2 regions of the Psychrobacillus sp. FSL K6-1464 genome follow, and region 2 is predicted to be linked to the other one. Evidence: riboswitches for the same ligand, from Rfam matches in the RefSeq annotation. Region 2 holds a riboswitch; the other holds the start of a gene.
What was found. Region 2 has a riboswitch for FMN ahead of MKX39_RS07360 (ECF transporter S component). Riboswitches for the same ligand answer to the same signal wherever they lie in the genome.
Positions count from the first base shown of each region.

Region 1 (4,845 bases), 160 kb from region 2:
TCCATCATGCTGCGTTAATAGAAGGATGTAGTATGGAGAAAACAAATTTATTTAAATTGATTCATGCAACTGAAATAATCTCAAACGAAAATATAGTTAAATTCTCTTCTAAATTTGAATTTCCAGTGGGAATATCTGCAATTTTGGTACTAGCTCAATTACGTACAAATGGTCCGGTAATGCAAAGTGATTTAGCAGATACCTTAGGGTATACAAAAGGAGCAATTACAAATATTTCTAGCAAGCTCGTGAAGTTCGAATTAGCGGAACGACTGTATAGTGAAGAAGATCGCCGGACGATCCATCTTCAGATTACAGAAAAAGGGCGATCTGCTTTAATGGAAGCACAAAAGATTGGCGAAGAAATATTTGTGGAGTTATTTGAAGAGTTGACTGTGGAAGAATTAGATCAGTATTTATATATACAGCAAAAAATATTAAACAGTATGAAAAATAAAAGATTGTCATCATCATGATCTAATTATTTTTTAGAGAAAAGTTAGCTAAGACCCTCAACATAAGAGGTTCTTAGCTTTTTATGTTTTTCAAAATCCTTTTGTATAATGTAAAAGTACTTAACTCCTTGCAATTAAGATATGAAATTGTTATGCTAATAACAATTTTATAACATTCCTTCGGGGTCGGGTGAAATTCCCAATCGACAGTAAGAGAGCAATCTCAAAGCCTGTGAGCCGTAAAACGCATGATTTGGTGAGAATCCAAAGCCGACAGTTAAAGTCTGGATGGGAGAAGGAGAAAGTCGCCTATTTGGAGGTTTTTTAGTTATGCTAAAAAAGGAACAACAGGCTTATTAAAGTATGACTTCTCTCGCATCCATAAATTTGGGTGCGTTTTTTAATGTCTAGCTATAGCGCTTGTCAGTGCCAACAAATTTGGGCAAGTCAGTTTGTTGGGACATGATCCCGCGGGCATAGGCGCTTCTATTTTTTAAAATTGAATAACTATCCTTCGGGGTCGGGTGAAATTCCCAATCGACAGTAAGAGAGCAACCTCAAAGCCTGTGAGCCGTAAAACGCATGATTTGGTGGAAATCCAAAGCCGACAGTTATAGTCTGGATGGGAGAAGGAGTAGTTCAATGCTTTTTGAGAGAAAAACACAAAAGGCTTATTTGAATCTACCTAATTTCCCTCCGACACTTATGTGTACGGAGGTTTTTGTTTGAAGTAGGCTTTAGATTCCATCTAAAAGTACTTACTAATAAGGAGGATACGATGTTTACAGGAATTGTTGAAGAGCTTGGCACCATTAAGAACGTACAAACATCTGCTAGCAGTATGCAACTTATTATCCGAGCAAAACGAATTTTAGAGGACATCAAATTAGGTGATAGTATTGCAGTGAATGGTGTCTGTTTAACAGTAATCGCATTTTCAAGATTTGAATTTACAGTGGACGTTATGCCAGAGACGTTTTATGCAACTACAACAAAATTATTAAATAGCAGTTCAGTTGTCAATTTAGAAAGAGCATTAGCGGCAAACGGTCGATTCGGTGGACATTTCGTTACAGGACATGTGGATGGTGTGGGTACCATATTGAAAAAGCGCCATGCAGCAAATGCAGTGTATATCGATATTATTGTACCAGAAGAGGCAAGTCACTTTTGTATTCCAAAGGGATCTATAACGATTGATGGAACAAGTTTAACTATTTTTGCTATAAATAAGTCGACAGTAACAGTTTCATTAATTCCCCACACAAATAAGGAAACAGTTCTAGGTGTGAAAAAAGCGGGTGAACTCGTTAATATCGAAGGTGATATGCTAGGGAAGTACGTGCATCAATTTAGTACAAAGAAAAGTGAATCGACTATCATCACCCAGGACTTTTTACAGCAGAACGGTTTTTAAGGAGAAATTAGCATGCTAAATACGATAGAAGAAGCAATTACAGATTTAACACAAGGAAAGCTTATTATTTTAGTAGATGATGAAAACCGCGAAAATGAAGGCGATTTCCTTTGCTTAGCAGAATTTGCAACACCAGAAAACATCAATTTCATGGCTAAGTATGGTCGAGGATTGATTTGTATGCCTATCCATGAAGAAATCGCAGAGGTATTGCAATTACATCCGATGGTTTCTAATAATACAGATTCTCATCAAACTGCATTTACTGTGTCGATTGATCATGAAAACACTTCAACGGGCATAAGTGCGTTTGATCGATCAGAGACGATGTTACAAGTCATTAAACCACAAGCAAAGGCACAACAGTTTAAACGACCAGGACATGTCTTTCCGCTAATCGCAAAGCCAGGTGGTGTACTGGAAAGACGAGGTCATACGGAAGCTGCAGTTGACCTTGCCATGCTTTGTGCCTCAGCTAAATCAGGTGTAATTTGCGAAATAATGAACGATGATGGTTCAATGGCACGCTTACCAGATTTACTGGAACTTGCCAAACAATATCAATTAAAGATTGTCACAATCGAAGAACTATCAAGGTATTTAATAAATATTAAAGCTAGCTAAGGAGAGAATAAGATGGTAAAAACAATCGAAGCAAATTTAATCGGAACAGATTTGAAAGTAGGTATTGTTGTCGGACGTTTTAATGATTTCATCAATGCAAAACTAGTTGACGGTGCAATAGATGGGTTAAAACGTCATGGTGTCGCTGAAGAAAGTATTGAAGTTGCTTGGGTTCCTGGTGTATTTGAAGTACCATTTATTGCAAAAAAAATGGCGGATTCCCAAAAATACGATGCAATCATTGGTCTTGGTACAGTAATCAGAGGTTCAACGACACACTATGATTATGTTTGCAACGAAGCAGCAAAAGGAATTGCACAAGTAGGTTTACAAACTGGAGTACCAGTTATTTTTGGTATCGTCACTACAGAATCTATAGAACAAGCTATTGAACGGGCAGGTACAAAGGTTGGAAACAAAGGATACGATGCAGCCGTCTCTGCAATTGAGATGGCAAATCTGTTAAAGGTCATGTCGTGATAAAATTGGTTCACTTAAATTTAGAAATGACTTAGAAACAATAGAAAAAGTATAAATAATTAATCCGAAACTTCATGGATTTGAACATGGATCAATTCATTAGTATCAGTAATATATTCAATTTTAACAGAGACTCCAAATTCTTTGTCACTCTCTTTTAACCTTAGACTGAACTTTTCAATGGTAGAATTTCCTTTCGGTTCACTTCCTTCATAAAGATAGTCAATTATACTTGCATGGGGAAATTTGGATTGAGTTTCTTTTACAGCAACTTGTCCCCATTTAGCATAGGCAGGGGTTTCCTGATGAGTAGGAGCGGTTGTAGGTATATATGTTGTTAATGTCTGCATAGAAGCTATAATGGTAAGTTCGATAACTAGTTTTTGCATAATTCATCACTTCTCCTTTCCTTTAGAATGTGTCATTCAAAAGAAATCATTCTATCGTTATTTTGATTCTTAATGAGGAGAGCAATAATTCTGACAAAATATAAAATTGTAATATAATGAAAGAAGAACATGATTTGAATTAGAGGGGGCAACATAATGGAATTAGGATTAGCTGGAAAAGTAGCAATCGTTACGGGCTCAAGTAAAGGGATAGGTTTACAAACAGCTTTACAATTAGTGCAAGAAGGAGCTAAGGTAACTCTTTGTGCTCGAGGAGAAGAACAATTAAAAGAGGCTGCGGCATTTATTAAAAGTGAAACAGGGGCACAAGTACTTATTGTTCCTGCGGATATTACCAAAGAAGAAGCATGCAAAGAAATTATTCAAAAAACAGTAGATCATTATGGACGTATTGATATTTTAGTTAATAATGCTGGTACTTCTTCTGCAAACCCTTTTGAATCAGTAGAAACAGATTTGTGGCAAACAGATTTAGATTTAAAATTATTTGGAGCTATACATACGTCAAAAGCTGTAATACCCTATATGAGAAAAGTGGGCGGAGGAGCAATTGTAAACGTAACAGCAGTATTAGGAAAAACACCTCCTGCTAGTTCGCTGCCAACAACTGTTAGTCGAGCAGCTGGAATGGCATTGACTAAAGCGATGAGCAAAGATTTGGGAAAAGATAATATCCGAGTTAATACAGTATGTATTGGCCTTATTAGAAGCAACCAAATCGAATTGAAGTGGAAAAAAGACGCTCCAGAACTTACTTGGGAAGAATATTCTAAAAATGTTGTTGGTCCAACGATTCCACTTCAGCGAATTGGTGAAACAGTAGAAGCAGCAAATGTCATTACTTTTTTAGTGTCAGATGCCGCGTCTTACGTAACGGGAACATCTGTTAATATTGATGGTGGATCTGGTGGGACGCTTTAAATAAAAAAAGAACCCGAATGGAAACCCCTTTAGGGCCATTCGGGTTTAAAGATGATAGGTCATCTTACAGGTTCTAATTCGGAGTAGATAACAGATCCGTTTCTTTGGAGTTTGTGCCAATTATGGCGATTACCGAAAATATAAAGGATGGATCCATAGAAGAAGAAAAAGGTATCCAGCATGCGATATGTTACAGATTCCCAAATAGTAAATAATACAATTTTTAACCACTGCTTAGAAGAAAAGGTATAACCAAAATGTCCAGCGCGTTGAACCGCTACTAATCTTAAAATGAATTCACTAGACCATGCAGTAATAAGCAATACAATGGTAAATGGAGATATGTTCCCTAAATATAAGGTAATTGGTAATATAAAAATTGTGATTACCCCTAAAATGCTAAGTACAATGGATTCGAATAATAAAAAAAAGGAGAACCTTTTACTTAGTTTGGTAAAAAAATCTTTTTTATATAGATTAATACAATCTAGAAAACCTTTTTGCCAACGAACTCGCTGATGTAATAGAGATTTGAAAT
Region 1 is NZ_JBBOOP010000001.1:1,347,322-1,352,166, forward strand. Features, by position in the region: gene MKX39_RS06420 (SDR family NAD(P)-dependent oxidoreductase) at 1-18, shown strand, start outside; gene MKX39_RS06425 (MarR family winged helix-turn-helix transcriptional regulator) at 33-476, shown strand; FMN riboswitch at 628-759, shown strand; FMN riboswitch at 962-1,093, shown strand; gene ribE (riboflavin synthase) at 1,234-1,872, shown strand; partial or broken gene ribB (3,4-dihydroxy-2-butanone-4-phosphate synthase) at 1,885-2,472, shown strand; gene ribH (6,7-dimethyl-8-ribityllumazine synthase) at 2,509-2,976, shown strand; gene MKX39_RS06445 (DUF3889 domain-containing protein) at 3,036-3,365, opposite strand; gene MKX39_RS06450 (SDR family NAD(P)-dependent oxidoreductase) at 3,522-4,307, shown strand; gene MKX39_RS06455 (glycosyltransferase) at 4,367-4,845, opposite strand, start outside.
Region 1: another riboswitch for FMN. It lies ahead of ribE (riboflavin synthase); the one in region 2 lies ahead of MKX39_RS07360 (ECF transporter S component).

Region 2 (4,845 bases):
GCATGTGGAGCCGCTGCCCCAGATATTTATGACTATGATGATGAAGGTATTGCCTTCGTTATTTTAGATAATAACATGGGTACAACAGAAGTTCCAGAAGAACTAATGGAAGATATGGAAGACGCTTTTGAAGGCTGTCCTACTGATTCTATTAAAGTCGCAGATGAATCATTCGAAGGCGACGCACTGAAATACGAATAGTATATGGAATGGTGGTTGTGACTTTGTCATAATCACCATTTTTCATTCTAATAATATCAGACAACTAGACGCTAGGTCGGTCAATATCCGTTTCAATTGTTTTCGCATGGCTTTGGACAGACTTATTACTATCGTTTGACTGTCTCACCCTTCTACAACATTTAGAAACAGGTAAGGGCGTTTTTAGATAACTAGAGATAAGATACTTTCTTATTCTTAGAGGTGATGGATGACAGTCTAAGTACGCGACATCCTGTCGCAACGACTGCCTGACCCGCATCGTGCGAGCCCGAAGATGCAATTTCGTTCACTCGTTTGCTTCTTTATTTTGGCAACACTTACTATTTCTCTTTATTTCCACTAATGTACGAGAAATCTACCTTCTTACCTATCAATGGAGAATAACATTTAATTCAAAAGTGAATACAAATAACTTTTCCATTTCTAAGATTTTAACACTCTTGTGACTTAAGCGATAAGCTATGTTAAATCTTCTTGTTGGGTACTACCCGTTTATTTGATTGTAGCGCAAGGTGACGACTCCAGCGGGTAGCTTGAGCTGAAGACCCCACAGAAGCGCAGCGAACGAGGAGGCTGAAGCCAAGCCCGCGGAAAGCGTCCGCCTGAAGCGAAAATCAGTATTATCATTCTTTCTTTTCAGCTCCATGAACCAAGTATATTTTCTTTTTAAAAAAAGTTGTTCCTCCTAGTGGAGAAACAACTTTTTGTTAATTTGTATTAGGTTTCATATATGAACTAGTTACTTTATCAAGCAATGGCTTCATTCGTTTGAATAAAACAATCATCACGATCGTTACTAATATACCTTTAATAAGATTAAATGGTAATATACCAAAAATGATCGTATTAAACAAAGCAGTGCCTGTTTCCATAGGGAAATTTAAGAAATAAGCGTACATTGGTAAAAATACATAATAATTTAGTACACTCATCCCAATAGCCATAGAGACTGTACCTGCTCCGAGTCCTGCCATAATGCCTTTGGACGAAGTAACTTTGCGATAAATCAAATACACAGGTGTGATAAACAAGATACTAGTTACAAAGTTAGCCATATGACCAACAGGTACACCAGTTGGACTTCCTGCAAATAACCAATCTAGCACATTTTTTAAAAATGCGACTAAAATTCCTGCAACTGGTCCCATTGTGATTGCAGCGATTAATGCTGGTATATCACTAAAGTCCACCTTTAAATAAGCCGGTAAAACCGGTAATGGAAATGCAAGTAGCATTAAAACAAAAGAAATACTACTCAGCATTGCGACTGCAATAAGCATTCGCGTTTTGCCTTTTAACATAAATCCTCTCTCCTTTTGCGATTCACTCCACAAGAAGAAAGGTTCAGAACGTTTGCATACTTAAAAAATCCCTCGAACTTATAGAAGTTCAAGGGAGAAATAAGGTACACTTTAATAAGCGTATCCGTATAAGCATACGAAAAACGACTGCACCTTCACCTTCTCCCATCCAGACTATACTGTCGGCTTTGGAATTTAACCAAATCAACCTGTTAAGGTTCGCGGGCTGAAGAAATAAATTTCTAATACCGCCGGTCGGGAATTGCACCCTGCCCCGAAGATGAATCAATATTTTGTTGTCCTCCAAGAATATATCTTGAATTAATAACATTTTATCAAATTAAAACAATATATGCAACAGACCTGTTTGCAACTGAGAATACTAGGCAAATTTATGTTATGGGCGATAATAAAAATTTAAGGGCTGTATCGGATTGCTTATGGGCGGTATTCGAAGCCTTATGGGCTATTTTCACAAATGTATGGGCTATCACATATATCTTAAAACAAAAATGCCAAGCTTAAGTTAATAAGCATTGGCATTTTTTTATTATTGAATTGTTTGCATAGTAAAACCATTTGGCCCCACTGGAACTGGAAGTGGACTAGAAAAATCTATTTCATTCCATTTTTCTTGTACGATATTCTCTAATCGGATAGTTTGATTGAAGCTTGCAGCTGTAAGCGAGAAAGCTTCTATCAAACGGGATGCCTCACTTGCATTTAGTGATTCCAAATCTAAAGGCTCATCAAAATGTACAACAAGTCCCTTATCTTCCTTAACTGAATAAGTTACATCATTCGGAATAACAGAAGTATAAATTTCATTTTCAGGATTTTTCATCCCCTGCAATGCTTCTAATAGTGTATTGAAAGTTTTATTGAAGTTTGGCGTTAAATAGGTCACTTGATTAAAAGCCTTATATGCAAAATAATTTACCTTCTGCTCTGTGCCAGTTAACACCAAAGGTTCATCTATAGTCCCTACTTGATCCCATTCGATTGGGGATCCATCTTCATTTACTCTTAAGAACGAATCAAAATCGGTAAAGACCTCATTGATTGAAGAGATGTATGGTACAGCTGTTCCAGGTGCAGAATCGTAGCCATGATCTGCTGGTAAGTAATGTTTTAATATTTTACCTTCTGCTATAAAGTAGCCTTTGTAAGGATGATATTCTTGGAAACCAAGAGAAGTTTCGTCAATCTCCAAAGCATACTGATTATATAATTCTAAGCTACTAGGTTCCATATTTGGAAAATCCGCTTCTATTTTCTCTTGAGGAATGACAATCGTGATTGGTACAGTGAGCGCATTTTCCAATAGAGAAAAATGAAATACCGTTCCATCACCTAAATCCTGCTCATAAACAGAAGTAAAAGTCCTATCAAATGGGGCTAATTCTACATTAGGAGCTAACTTTTCAGACATAGTTGTCATACCAACAGATTCTTCTTCTTTAGCATCCATAGAGGATTCCTCTGGTACTTCTAGAGTTCTCATTTGATCGTCTGCTGTGGTCGATTCTTCGACAGTATCAGCTGTGGAGCTCTCATTGTTATTTATATAGGAAGAGACGAGTACGGTTAATAATAATACAGATGCTACAGAAATGATAAATGGTAGCCATTTGTTCATAGACACCTGTATTCGTTTACGTTGCTCAAATTTCTCTTGCGTTTCTATTTTTGACTTAAGCTGCTGGTAAATTTCTTCTTTTGAGCGCTTATCTGTAAACTTGGGCATCTTTTTTAATAGTTCATCTAATTCACGGTCTTCTGCTTTTTTCTCACTCATGATGAACATCTGCCTCCTTTTGCTTATCAGATAATCGCTCACGAAGTGCTTTTATTGCACGATGTTGCGTTGTCTTCACTTTCCCTTCGGACCAATTTAAGATTTCCGATGTTTCTGCAATCGAAAGCTCCTGGAAATACCGCATTATAATAACCATTTTCTGATCTCCCGTACAATCATCCAACGCAACTAATAATGTTCTCATCTCATCATTGAGCTGCACTAAATCTTCCGGTAGCATATCTGAAGATGCAAGTTGCATCGTTTCCCAGTCAAATGAGTCAAATAATCTCTTTTTCCGGACAGCTTGTTTTCTAAAATGGTCAATTGCTATGTTTTTGGCTATTGAGAATAGCCATGTTTTTTCTGAACTTTTCCCCTCGAAGCTACTATAAGCTCTGAGTACTCGTACATATACTTCTTGGACCAAGTCTTCCGCAGTTTGTCTATTTTTCACCAAATATATGAGAAACTGAAAAACGTCTTGATGATAGGTATCATACAAGCGGTGGAAAACGGAGTCATTCATATGCTCCCCCCGTTCTATCAATTAGTCGTTTCAAGTAAGTATTTGTTACACGGTTTCTATTGGCAATTTAATGATAAAGGATGTTCCTATCCCTATTTCGCTTTCCGCTGATAACACACCATCATGTCGTTCTACTATGTTTTTAGCAATAGCCAATCCTAAGCCTGTGCCACTTTTTCCCCTTGTTCTGGCTTTATCTGCTTTATAAAAACGTTCAAATACATATGGAAGATCTTCTTTCGGAATCCCATACCCTGTGTCGATAACCTTTATAACGAACTCTGTGTCTGTCATACTCAATTGCACGGTAACAGAACCATTTTCTGGAGTATGTCTAAGTGCATTATCGATTAAATTGGTTAGTACTTGCTCCATACGATCCTCATCTAGATGCATGGATAAGTTTTCTGTCAGGTTATGTTCAAAGTACAAGCCAATATCTTTTTCTTTAGCAGCCTGGTCAAATTTTTGCGTAATTCTTTCAATTGTCGGAACGACTAGAACGTTCTCTTTATATATACTAAGATATCCTGACTCTAAGCGTGCCAAATCTAACAATTCGGTTACTAATCTTCCCATTCGCTTAGATTCATCATATATAATACGCATCATTTCATTTTTGTCTTCTTCCGTGGTCACTACATTATCGATTATTGCTTCTGAATACCCATGAAGCATCGAAATAGGAGTTCTTAACTCATGTGAAACGTTCGCGATAAAATCTGATCTCATTTTATCTAAACGATGTTGTTCCGTCATATCACGAAGCACGATTACTGCTCCTCGAACGACATTTCCACTTGAATATAAAAGGCTTATAGATGCTGCAAAATAGGATCCTTTAATCTCTAATTCTTCGTCAAACTCTTCTTTTACTTCAAACACATATTCCAATAAGTGCTGGAGCTCAGCAGGAAGTTTAGAATCTTCTGTTGCTTCCAAACTTTTATACCACTTATCCAATAGAAGATCTGCCTGAGGGTTTTTAACTTGAA
Region 2 is NZ_JBBOOP010000001.1:1,504,559-1,509,403, reverse strand. Features, by position in the region: gene MKX39_RS07365 (ferredoxin) at 1-201, shown strand, start outside; gene MKX39_RS07360 (ECF transporter S component) at 930-1,523, opposite strand; FMN riboswitch at 1,677-1,809, opposite strand; gene MKX39_RS07355 (hypothetical protein) at 2,074-3,321, opposite strand; gene sigX (RNA polymerase sigma factor SigX) at 3,314-3,850, opposite strand; gene MKX39_RS07345 (ATP-binding protein) at 3,896-4,845, opposite strand, start outside.